3 regions of the Neorhizobium descurainiae genome follow, and region 3 is predicted to be linked to each of the others. Evidence: riboswitches for the same ligand, from Rfam matches in the RefSeq annotation. Region 3 holds a riboswitch; each other region holds the start of a gene.
What was found. A riboswitch is a leader RNA that binds a small molecule or an ion and turns the genes downstream of it on or off. The one in region 3 is predicted to bind thiamine pyrophosphate.
Positions count from the first base shown of each region.

Region 1: another riboswitch for thiamine pyrophosphate. It lies ahead of thiB (thiamine ABC transporter substrate binding subunit); the one in region 3 lies ahead of thiM (hydroxyethylthiazole kinase).
Region 2: another riboswitch for thiamine pyrophosphate. It lies ahead of ACMGE0_RS00985 (ABC transporter permease); the one in region 3 lies ahead of thiM (hydroxyethylthiazole kinase).

Region 1 covers NZ_JBLFFK010000004.1:248,861-252,118, reverse strand. Annotated here, with positions in the region: gene thiP (thiamine/thiamine pyrophosphate ABC transporter permease ThiP) at 1-348, opposite strand, end outside; gene thiB (thiamine ABC transporter substrate binding subunit) at 359-1,384, opposite strand; TPP riboswitch at 1,408-1,510, opposite strand; gene ACMGE0_RS10230 (response regulator) at 1,597-2,049, opposite strand; gene ACMGE0_RS10225 (ABC-F family ATP-binding cassette domain-containing protein) at 2,208-3,258, opposite strand, start outside.
Region 2 covers NZ_JBLFFK010000001.1:207,621-210,878, forward strand. Annotated here, with positions in the region: gene ACMGE0_RS00980 (IucA/IucC family protein) at 1-622, opposite strand, end outside; TPP riboswitch at 1,080-1,182, shown strand; gene ACMGE0_RS00985 (ABC transporter permease) at 1,315-2,097, shown strand; gene ACMGE0_RS00990 (ABC transporter substrate-binding protein) at 2,094-3,038, shown strand; gene ACMGE0_RS00995 (lactonase family protein) at 3,220-3,258, shown strand, end outside.
Region 3 covers NZ_JBLFFK010000009.1:82,293-85,550, reverse strand. Annotated here, with positions in the region: gene thiE (thiamine phosphate synthase) at 1-330, opposite strand, end outside; gene thiM (hydroxyethylthiazole kinase) at 327-1,130, opposite strand; TPP riboswitch at 1,172-1,268, opposite strand; gene ACMGE0_RS17115 (heavy metal translocating P-type ATPase) at 1,379-3,258, shown strand, end outside.

The sequences.
Region 1 (3,258 bases), on a different contig from region 3:
TTGCCGGCCCCAGATGCCGATCAGTCCCAGCGCGCCGATCAGCACAGGCAGGCCCATCGGCAATGCCATCAGCCGGATGATCCACAGCCGTCCCGGAAAGCGCGGACGGCGGGCAAGCGCCAGGGCCACGGGAATTGCGAAAGCGACCGACAATGCTGTCGAAAGCGCAGCCTGCCACAGGGTGAAGCGCAGGATGCGCCAGGTATAGGCTGTGAAGAGCCGCGTCTGGGCAGTCTCCATGTCCCAGGAAAGCAGGGCTATGATCGGCGCGCCGACGAAAAGGGTGATGCCGAAGAGGCTCATCAGGCCCCAGGCAATTCCCCGTTTCCGCTCGGCGTGCGTCAGCAAAATCGAGACCTTAGTTCATGCTCATGGCGGTGAGCCATTCGTCGATCCAGGCCTGCCGGTTCCTGGCCACTTCATCCGAACCCATCAGGAAGGTCTTCTTGGGCTGCACCAGTTTGCCGAAAGCCGCCGGTAGCGGTTCGGATGTTTCGGCGGCAGGCATCATCCAGTTGGTGGTCGGAATAACATCCTGGAATTCGGGGGAGATCATGAACTTCAGGAACTGCCTTGCGAGATCCTTGTCGGCGGACTGCTTGAGCATGCCGCCCACCTCGATCTGGATGTAGTGGCCTTCCGAGAAGGATGCTGCCTGATAACGGTCGGTCTTTTCCTCGACCATATGGTAGGCGGGAGAGGTCGTATAGGAGAAGACCATCGGCACTTCGCCCTTGGTGAAGAGGCCATAGGCTTCCGACCAGCCGGGCGTCACCGTCAGCACGCGGTTCCTGAGTTTCGCCCAGGCTTCCGGTGCCTGGTCGCCATAGACGGACTTCATCCAGAGCAGCAGGCCGAGGCCCGGGGTCGAGGTGCGCGGATCTTCGATGGCGATCTTCTGCGCAGGATCGCCTTCCACGAGCTCCTTCAGGCTCTTCGGCGGGTTCTTCATGACCTCGGTATCGTAAACCACGGCGAAATGCCCGTAGTCGTACGGGATGAAGGTGTCGTCGCTATAGTTGCCCGGAACTTTGACCGCGGAGGTGTCGAGCCCGTGCGGTTCGAAAAGACCGGTCGCTTTCGCTTCCGAGATCAGGTTGGTGTCGAGGCCGAGCGCGATGTCGGCATCCGTGCTTTGGCCTTCCAGCTTGAGGCGCGTGAGAAGTGCCACACCGTCGGCGACGCCGACGAAATTGAGCTTGCAGGCACAGGTCTTTTCGAAAGCTTCCTTGACCCTGGGACCCGGACCCCAGTCGGAAACGAAGCTCTCATAGGTATAGACGGTCAGCGTCTTTTCCTGAGCGTGAACGGATACGGAGGGAAAAAAGCCGGCTGCGGCCGCGAATATCGAAAGAACGATCCTGCGCATCAGCGCCTCCTTTATTTACGATAAGAGGAATAGGCGCTGATCATGAGCCGTCTAATCCCTCCGCCGGTGTTAACCGGATCAGGTTCCGCGGGTTGGCAAAGCCTCTCAGCCGCGTTTGGCGCGGCACCCCGTTAGAGCAGATCAGATGTAGCGGCGGCGCGATTGACTGGCAAGGGGTTGCGCGTCGCGGTCAGGCGGCGCTCATGTCCCACAGGGGGCGACATCGCTCAACCCGAGTTCCGCCGGAAGACCTTGAGCTCGCGTGGGACGATAGCCATGGCGCCCAAACGGTCCGCGATCGCATAGTCTATCGATTGTTCGAGCACCTTGGGCGGAACCGGCTTTGTCAGAACGCCGAGAAAGCCCTTCTCGCCGTCTTCGATGTCTTCGGGATTTCCGGTCATGAAGATCACGGTTACGCCATATTGCTCGGCGAGTTGCCGGCCGATAGCCGGTCCGGTTCTGCCGTCTGCAAGATTGACGTCGATGATGGCGATGTCCGCGCGTGACGCCAATTCCAAAGCGTGCTTGCGGGCATTGGCAAAACCCGCCACCTTCAACCCCATGTGCTCAACGGTTTCGGCGATATCGAGGGCGATCAGAAACTCGTCCTCGACGATCAGGACCTGTTGATTCATTGCTTCCCTGGGCAGCCGACGACGCGGTACTTTTGTCAGCATTGGATGTCCCCATACGGTTTCCGGTTCCCAATTCGGGCCGATGACACCAGCCGGCGTTCGGCCCACGAATGCGGGTCGAACGGGGAGTGCGCGGGAATGTTCCGTTTTGCGACAGATCTCGTGCTCTAAACGGTTGTTATAGATAACAATCCGTTAACTCAGCCTTCCAGCTCTTCGCGCAGCATTTCAAGCTCGAGCCATTCCTCTTCCATCTTCGTCAGGCTTTCCCGCAGTTTCTCCATTTCCGCCGCGAGCTTGTTGAAGGCGGCGGGGTCCTTGGAGAAGAGGTGGGGATCCGCCATCTTCTTCTCGCGCGCGGCGATTTCCGCTTCAGCCTTGGCCATTTCCTTCGGCAGGGTTTCGAGCGCGAATTTCTGCTTGTAGGAGAGTTTTCCTTTGGTCTTCGCCGCTTCTGCAGCAGGAGCTGCGGCCTCTGTCTTCGGCTTTTCGGCTTTCTCTGCCCTGCGTCTTTCCTCCTGCGCGCCTTTCCGCTGGGCGAGCATGTCCGTGTAGCCGCCGGCATATTCGATCCAGTGGCCGTCGGGCGCCTCCGGATTGACAGGCGCGATCGTGGAGGTCACGGTACGGTCGAGAAAATCGCGGTCGTGGCTGACGAGGATGACGGTTCCGTTGTAGGCCGCGACGATCTCCTGCAAGAGGTCGAGCGTCTCGATGTCGAGGTCGTTCGTCGGTTCGTCGAGGATCAGCAGGTTCGAGGGTCTGGCCATGATGCGGGCGAGCATCAGCCGGGCGCGCTCGCCGCCCGACAGATTCCTGATCGGGGTGCGGATCTGCTCCGGCTGGAACAGGAAATCCTTCATGTAGCCTGCCACATGCCGCTGCTCGCCGTTGACAAGCAGCGTCTCGCCTCGGCCGTCCGTGAGATAATGGGAGAGCGTGTCTTCCGGGTTCAGGTCCTCCCGCTTCTGATCGAGTGTCGCGATCTCCAGATTGGTGCCGAGCTTCACCGTGCCGCTGTCCGGCGCGAGCTGACCCGTCAGCATCTTCAGAAGCGTCGTCTTGCCGGCGCCGTTCGGGCCGACGAGGCCGATCCGGTCGCCGCGGTGGACGCGGATCGAGAGGGGAGCGACGATCGGGCGATCGTAGGCCTTGCTGATGTTTTCGGCTTCGATCACCAGCTTGCCGGATTCGCGGCCTTCGGTGATCTCGGCCCGCACCGTACCCTGCGGCCCCTTGTGGCCCCGATAA
Region 2 (3,258 bases), on a different contig from region 3:
TCTCCTGCACGTCAGTCCCGCGCGCCGAAGCCTGGCGCACATGGCTTTTCCTTGCGGCAAAGTAATGGAGCCTGAATTGGCCGCGCAGTTCCGGCGCATACCGTTCCTGCTGCCAGAACGTCATGCCCTGCCGGCTTTTCGGCGTCGGATGCTGCCAATGGCCGAAGACGAGCGACTGCTCCGCCTCGATGAAATGTCCTTCGTCCTGCGGGATGGGAGAGGCTTTCTCGATATAGAGCGCCATCTGCTGGTAGCTGTCGAGAACGCGCATCAGAAGCTCGAGCTCGAACGTGCGCAGGGCATCGGTCCGGCCGTCTTCCATCTGCCGGTAGGCCTCATGGATGAGGAGGTGGAGGGCCGACATCGGCTCGGCCTGCCGCCAGGCGGCATCGGAGACCGCCCGCAGCCACAGCCTGCCGAAATGCTGCGGCCCGCAAAGGGAGGAGGAGAGGATTTCCACCCGCAGCAGCGTCTGCTGCCGCGGCAGGGACCATTCGATGCATTCGACCGATCCGGCAGGAATTCGATGCACGACCGGCGTGCCGGGATTGACCTCCCGCAGGTAGCAGTTTGCAAAACTCTGGAACGTGGCAGCTTCGGCGGCTTGCCTGGACGATTGCATGATCTCCATCCCCGGCACGCGATACAAAGGATCGCGCAATTGCTCGTCTGTTTCGGCTTCGATGACGGAGAGCGGTCGTAACCTTCCCGCTCACCATCGGTACCGGCACGTCTGTGCCGCTGATCGGGTTGGGCTCTAGGTGACCGGTTTCGGTGAGAAGGATTTTCGATCGGCGAAAGGCACGAACATTGCCTCGCGCGGCGGCAAATGGAGTTGATGTCTCATGGAAGCGAACTCGTCTTAACCCGTCTATGTCGTCCTGGATGCGCTCCGAAGCCAAAGACGACGAGCTCGCGATCTTTTTTCATCACATTCGAATTTTGCCGAAATTTTCCATCCGGCCTCGGAGAAGGCGCATATCCGCCGGGCAATCTCTCCTTTTGGCGCGCGGGTGAATGGCCGGGCGGCCCTTCCGGCTCGTACCCATTGACAGGTTCTCGGAAAACCGACAGTTTCGGGGAATTCCGAGGGGGGCATCCTACGATGCTGAGATGGCGGTGAGCCGGACCCTTGAACCTGATCCGGGTCATGCCGGCGTAGGAACGGAAACAGACGTCACCAGACGGCACTTTCTCTTCTCCGCTTCACCTGGATCTCCGTGATTGGCACATCTGGAGATCGACCGATGACACATATGCATCTTTCCCCCGTCGGACATTCGCCGGCCGCCAGCAGCCGCGCCTGACAAACCCATGCGCGCCTCCCATGCGGCCGTCGGGCTTGCCGTGCTCCTTGCCCTCTGGCAGGCCGGCGTCTCGGTCTTCTCTCCGCCCCGTTACATCCTGCCGTCGCCGGTTGCGGTGGTCTCCGCACTCCTGCGCCAGCCGGGCTTCCTGCTGGAAAACAGCGCCGTCACGCTGACGGAGATCGCGCTGGGGCTCGCGATCGGCTCCGTGCTCGGCATCGCCATCGCCTTCGGCGTGGCGGCGCTGCCGCGGCTGGGCCGTCTCGTCTGGCCGATGGTCCTCGTCGTCCAGGCATTTCCCGTCTTCGTGCTGGCGCCGATCCTCGTTCTCTGGCTCGGCTTCGGCCTCGCCTCGAAGGTGGCGATGACGACCATCATCATCTTCTTTCCCGTCGCCTCCGCGTTTGCGGACGGCCTGCGCCGCACCGACCGGGAAATCCTCGACGCCGTCTCGCTGGAGGGCGCGACGCACTGGCAGACGCTGGTGCGGGTGCGCGTGCCGCTGGCGATCCCCCATCTCGTATCCGGCCTCCGGGTCGCCGCGCCGCTGGCGCCGCTCGGCGCCGTCGTCGGCGAGTGGGTCGGGGCCTCCGGCGGCCTCGGCTTCGTGATGGTCCAGGCCAATGCCCGCATGCAGACCGATACCGTATTCGCGGCAATGACGGTGCTTGCCGGCCTCACACTCGTTCTCAGGCTTCTCGTCGACCGGCTGACGGCGAACCTCGCCCCATGGGCCAGCGAAGCCGATCCCGTGTCCCCGTTCACATCAAGGAGTAACTCCCCATCATGATCCGCATCCTTTTCGCCTCCTTCATCGCGCTCGCGGGCGCGCTTGCGCCCGTTCCGTCGCAGGCGACCGACAAGCTCACCGTGCTTCTGGAATGGTTCGTCAATCCGGACCATGCGCCGATGGTGATCGCCCGGGAGCAGGGGCTGTTTGCCGCAGCCGGGCTCGACGTCGAACTCGTGCCGCCTTCCGATCCCTCCGCCGTGCCGCGCCTCGTCTCCGCCGGCCAGGCGGATATCGGCGTCCATTACCAGCCCAATCTCTATCTCGATCACGAAGCAGGCCTGCCGCTCGTCCGCTTCGGCACGCTCGTCGAGACGCCGCTCAACACCGTGACCGTGCTGGCGGACGGACCGATCAGGAGCCTCAAGGACTTGAAGGGCAAGAAGGTCGGTTTCTCGGTCACCGGCTTCGAGGACGCCATGCTGAAGCGGATGCTGGCCTCCGAAGGTCTGAGCAACGACGACGTGGAACTGATCAACGTCAATTTCTCGCTCTCTCCCTCGCTGATCGGCGGCAAGGTGGATGCGACGCTTGGCGGATTCCGCAATTTCGAGCTGACGCAGATGAAGCTGGAAGGCCATCAGGGGCGCGCCTTCTTCCCGGAAGAGCACGGCGTTCCGGCCTATGACGAGCTGATCTTCGTCACCCGCCGCGACCTTGCGGAAGACAGCAGGTTGCCGCGGTTCCTGGCGACCGTGGAACAGGCTTCGATCTTCATCACCAACCATCCGCAGGAGGCGTGGCAGCTTTTCATCAAGGCCTATCCCAACCTCGACGACGAACTGAACCGCACGGCCTTCTTCGATACGCTGCCACGCTTCGCCAAGCGCCCGGCCGCCCTCGATCGAGCGCGCTACGCCCGCTTCGGCGCGTTCATGCAGGAGATGGGGCTGATCAAGACCGCGCCGTCCCCGGAGGAGATCGCCATCGAAATCCATTGAGCGGAATGGCGAATGACAATGTGCGAGGCGGCGCGGTTCGCCTCGCATACCGGCAGCAGACATGCATTCTTTATTGTTCTGGATTGCCTATCACAGAGGCTGAACTTCCGATTGGACGCCAATCAGCATCGCCGACATCCTTGCGCTCGTGCAAACGTCGAACACGGGCCGCAAGATGAAGATGACCAAGACATTTACCCTTTCCGCAATGCTGCTAACC
Region 3 (3,258 bases):
GACGGAGAGGCCGAGGATCATGTCGCGGCCGATGCGTTGTCGTGCCATCACCGCGACCATGTCGCTCTGGCCGACATGCACGCCGTCGGCCTCGATGGCGATTGCAGCGTCCACATCGTCGTTGACGATCAGCGGCACGCCGGTGCCGCGGAGCGCCGCCTTCAAGGCGCGGCCTGTCTCGATCATCTGCGCTATGTCGGCATGCTTGTCGCGGAGCTGCACGATCGTGGCGCCGCCTTCGACGGCGAGCCTGGCGGTTTCCACCATGCCGATCCCACTGCAGAGATCGGGATCGAGGACGAGATAGACGGAAAGGTCGAAGGTCTTCATGCAGCGGTGATCCTTGCCTTGGCGTCGAGCGTCTCGCCGGTCAGCGCCGCGAGATGGTCGAGGAAGAGAGGGGAGAAGGAGCCGGGGCCGGCGGCCGCTAGGGCGGCTTCCTCGCCAGCGACAGCGAACATCGCGAGCGCCGCGACCGTCGCCTCGAAGGGTCTGTCCGGGGCAGTCGCGGCGAAGGCGCCCGTGAGGCAGGTCAGCGAGCAGCCGAGCGCGGTGACGCGCGGCATCAGGGCCGAACCGCCCATGATGCGCGCCGAACGGTGGCCATCGGTGACGAAATCCACTTCGCCGGTGACGGCGACGATCGTGCCGTTCTGCTGAGCAAGGGCGACCGCCGCACCTTCCGCCGCATAGGTCGGGTCGCCGCTGTCCACGCCATGGCCGCTCGACCGGCTGCCGGCGAGCGCGATGATTTCGGAGGCGTTGCCGCGGATGATGGTAGGCCTCAATTCGAGGAGCTCGGCGGCGGCGGCGCGCCGATAACCGGTGGCGAAATGCGCGACCGGATCGAGCACCCAGGGCCTGCGGGCCTCGGTCGCGGCCTTCGCGGCCTCCTTCATGCCGGCCAGAAAATCCGGCGAGAGCGTGCCGATATTGATGGTGAGTGCCGCGGCGATGCGGGTAAATTCTCCGGCTTCCTCCCTCGTATGCACCATGGCGGGGGAGGCGCCGGCCGCCAGCATCACGTTCGCCGCGATGTTCATCGCCACGAAATTGGTGATGTTCTGCACGAGCGGGTTTTTCGCACGCATCGCCGTCAGCAATTGGCCGGAAGTCTCTATCGTCTGCATTTTCGCCTCGTTCGGCGGGGCAGACGCAGGGGCGTATCTGTTCGAAGGCCCGGACGACTCCCTCCGCCAGCATGATCTGGTTCAGGTTCAAAGGGTGCTTCTCAGCCCGGCTTTCGTCGGACGCCCCTGTCTGAGACTAGGCTTACAGCAAAGGTCATCGCTGCCGCCAGCAAATTTTTGAAAAAAGCTCTTGAAGCTAGAGCGGCTAGAGGTTGTAGGGAAATGTCTCGACCCGGAAGGAAGAGACGATGACAGCGACAAATCAGGCTCGGTACAAGGTTGGCGGCATGGATTGCGCGAGCTGCGCGACGAAGATCGATACGGCAGTGCGCCGCATGCCGGGCGTCGAGGACGTCTCGGTGTCTGTAGCGTCCAGCACGATGACGGTCAGCCATGACGGCACCAGCGATCTCGGTGCGATCGAGAAGAAAGTTGTTGGGCTGGGATATTCGCTGAGGGCGCTGGGGAAGAAGGCGCCTGCGGGCGACGCCGGCCACATGCACGACCGTCATCCTCATGACCACGACGGCGGGCACGATCATGGGGATGATCATTCCGCCCACCCCGAAAAAGGAGAAGGCCTGCACGGCCACGATCACGGGCCGATGGAAGGGCCGTGGTGGAAGAACGCCAAGGGGCGTCTGACTATTCTCGTCGGTTTGGCGCTGGCTGTTGCCTATGGGATCGGCCATCTGATCCCGGCTTATGATACCTATATCTTCACGGCTGCGATGCTGATCGGCCTCATTCCGATTGCCCGCCGGGCGATCATGGCAGCGCTCGCCGGGACGCCGTTCTCGATCGAGATGCTGATGACGATCGCCGCGGTCGGAGCGGTGATCATCAACGCGTCGGAGGAGGCTGCGGCCGTCGTCTTCCTCTTCCTTGTCGGCGAGCTGTTGGAAGGTGTGGCGGCCGGGCGGGCGCGTCAGAGCATCCGGGGCCTGACGGCGCTGGTGCCGAAGAACGCGCTCCTGGAAGTGAACGGCCGGACCGACGAGGTGCCGGCTGCAAGTCTTCGCGTCGGCTCGATCATCCTTGTCAGGCCCGGCGACCGGATTTCAGCCGACGGCGTCATCGTCGCCGGCGAAAGCACGGTGGACGAAGCGCCGGTAACGGGCGAAAGCACGCCTGTTGTCAAGGGGGTGGAGGACACGGTGTTTGCCGGCACGATCAACGGCGATGCGGCGCTTCGCGTGCGGGTCACGGCCGCCGCCGAAGACAACACGATCGCCCGCGTCGTGCGGCTTGTCGAGGAGGCGCAGGAGAAGAAGGCGCCGACTGAACGCTTCATCGACCGTTTCTCACGCTATTACACGCCGGGCGTCGTGGTCGTCGCGTCGCTTGTCGCCATCCTGCCGCCCCTCATCGCCGGCGCGAATTGGAACGAATGGATCTACAAGGGTCTCGCGATCCTCTTGATCGGCTGCCCCTGCGCGCTGGTCATCTCGACGCCTGCGGCGATCGCCGCCTCCCTTTCGTCGGGCGCCCGGCGTGGCCTTTTGATGAAGGGAGGCGCTGTGCTGGAAACCCTCGGCAGGTTGACGGTCGTGGCATTCGATAAGACAGGCACGCTGACCTCCGGCAAGCCGCAGGTGACGGATATCCTCGCTTTCAGTCGCAATGCCGAAGACGTGCTGCGCTATGCCGCAGCACTTGAGACCGGCTCCAGCCACCCATTGGCGCAAGCGATCCTTGCAAAGGCTGCAGATGAAGAGGTGGATATCCCAGCGGCGACAGATGCGAAGGCGCTGGGTGGCAAAGGTGTCACAGCGACCATCGAGGGCATGGACGTGTTTCTCGGCTCGCCAAAGGCTGCGGCCGAGCGGGTCTCCCTGCCGATGGCGCACTCGCGGCGGATCACCGGCCTCAACGACGAGGGCAAGACGGTCTCTATTCTGATTGTCGGCGGCGCACTTGCCGGGGCTATCGCCATGCGCGACGAACCGCGAGCCGACGCCAAGGCGGGTCTCAAGGCATTGGCCGATGCGGGCGTGAAGACCGTGATGCTGACCGGCGACAACGCCCGCACGGCTACGGCGATCGGAAAGCAACTCGGCATCGAGGTACGCGCCGAACTGATGCCGGAGGACAAGAGCCGCATTGTCGGCGAGCTGAAGCGCGAGGG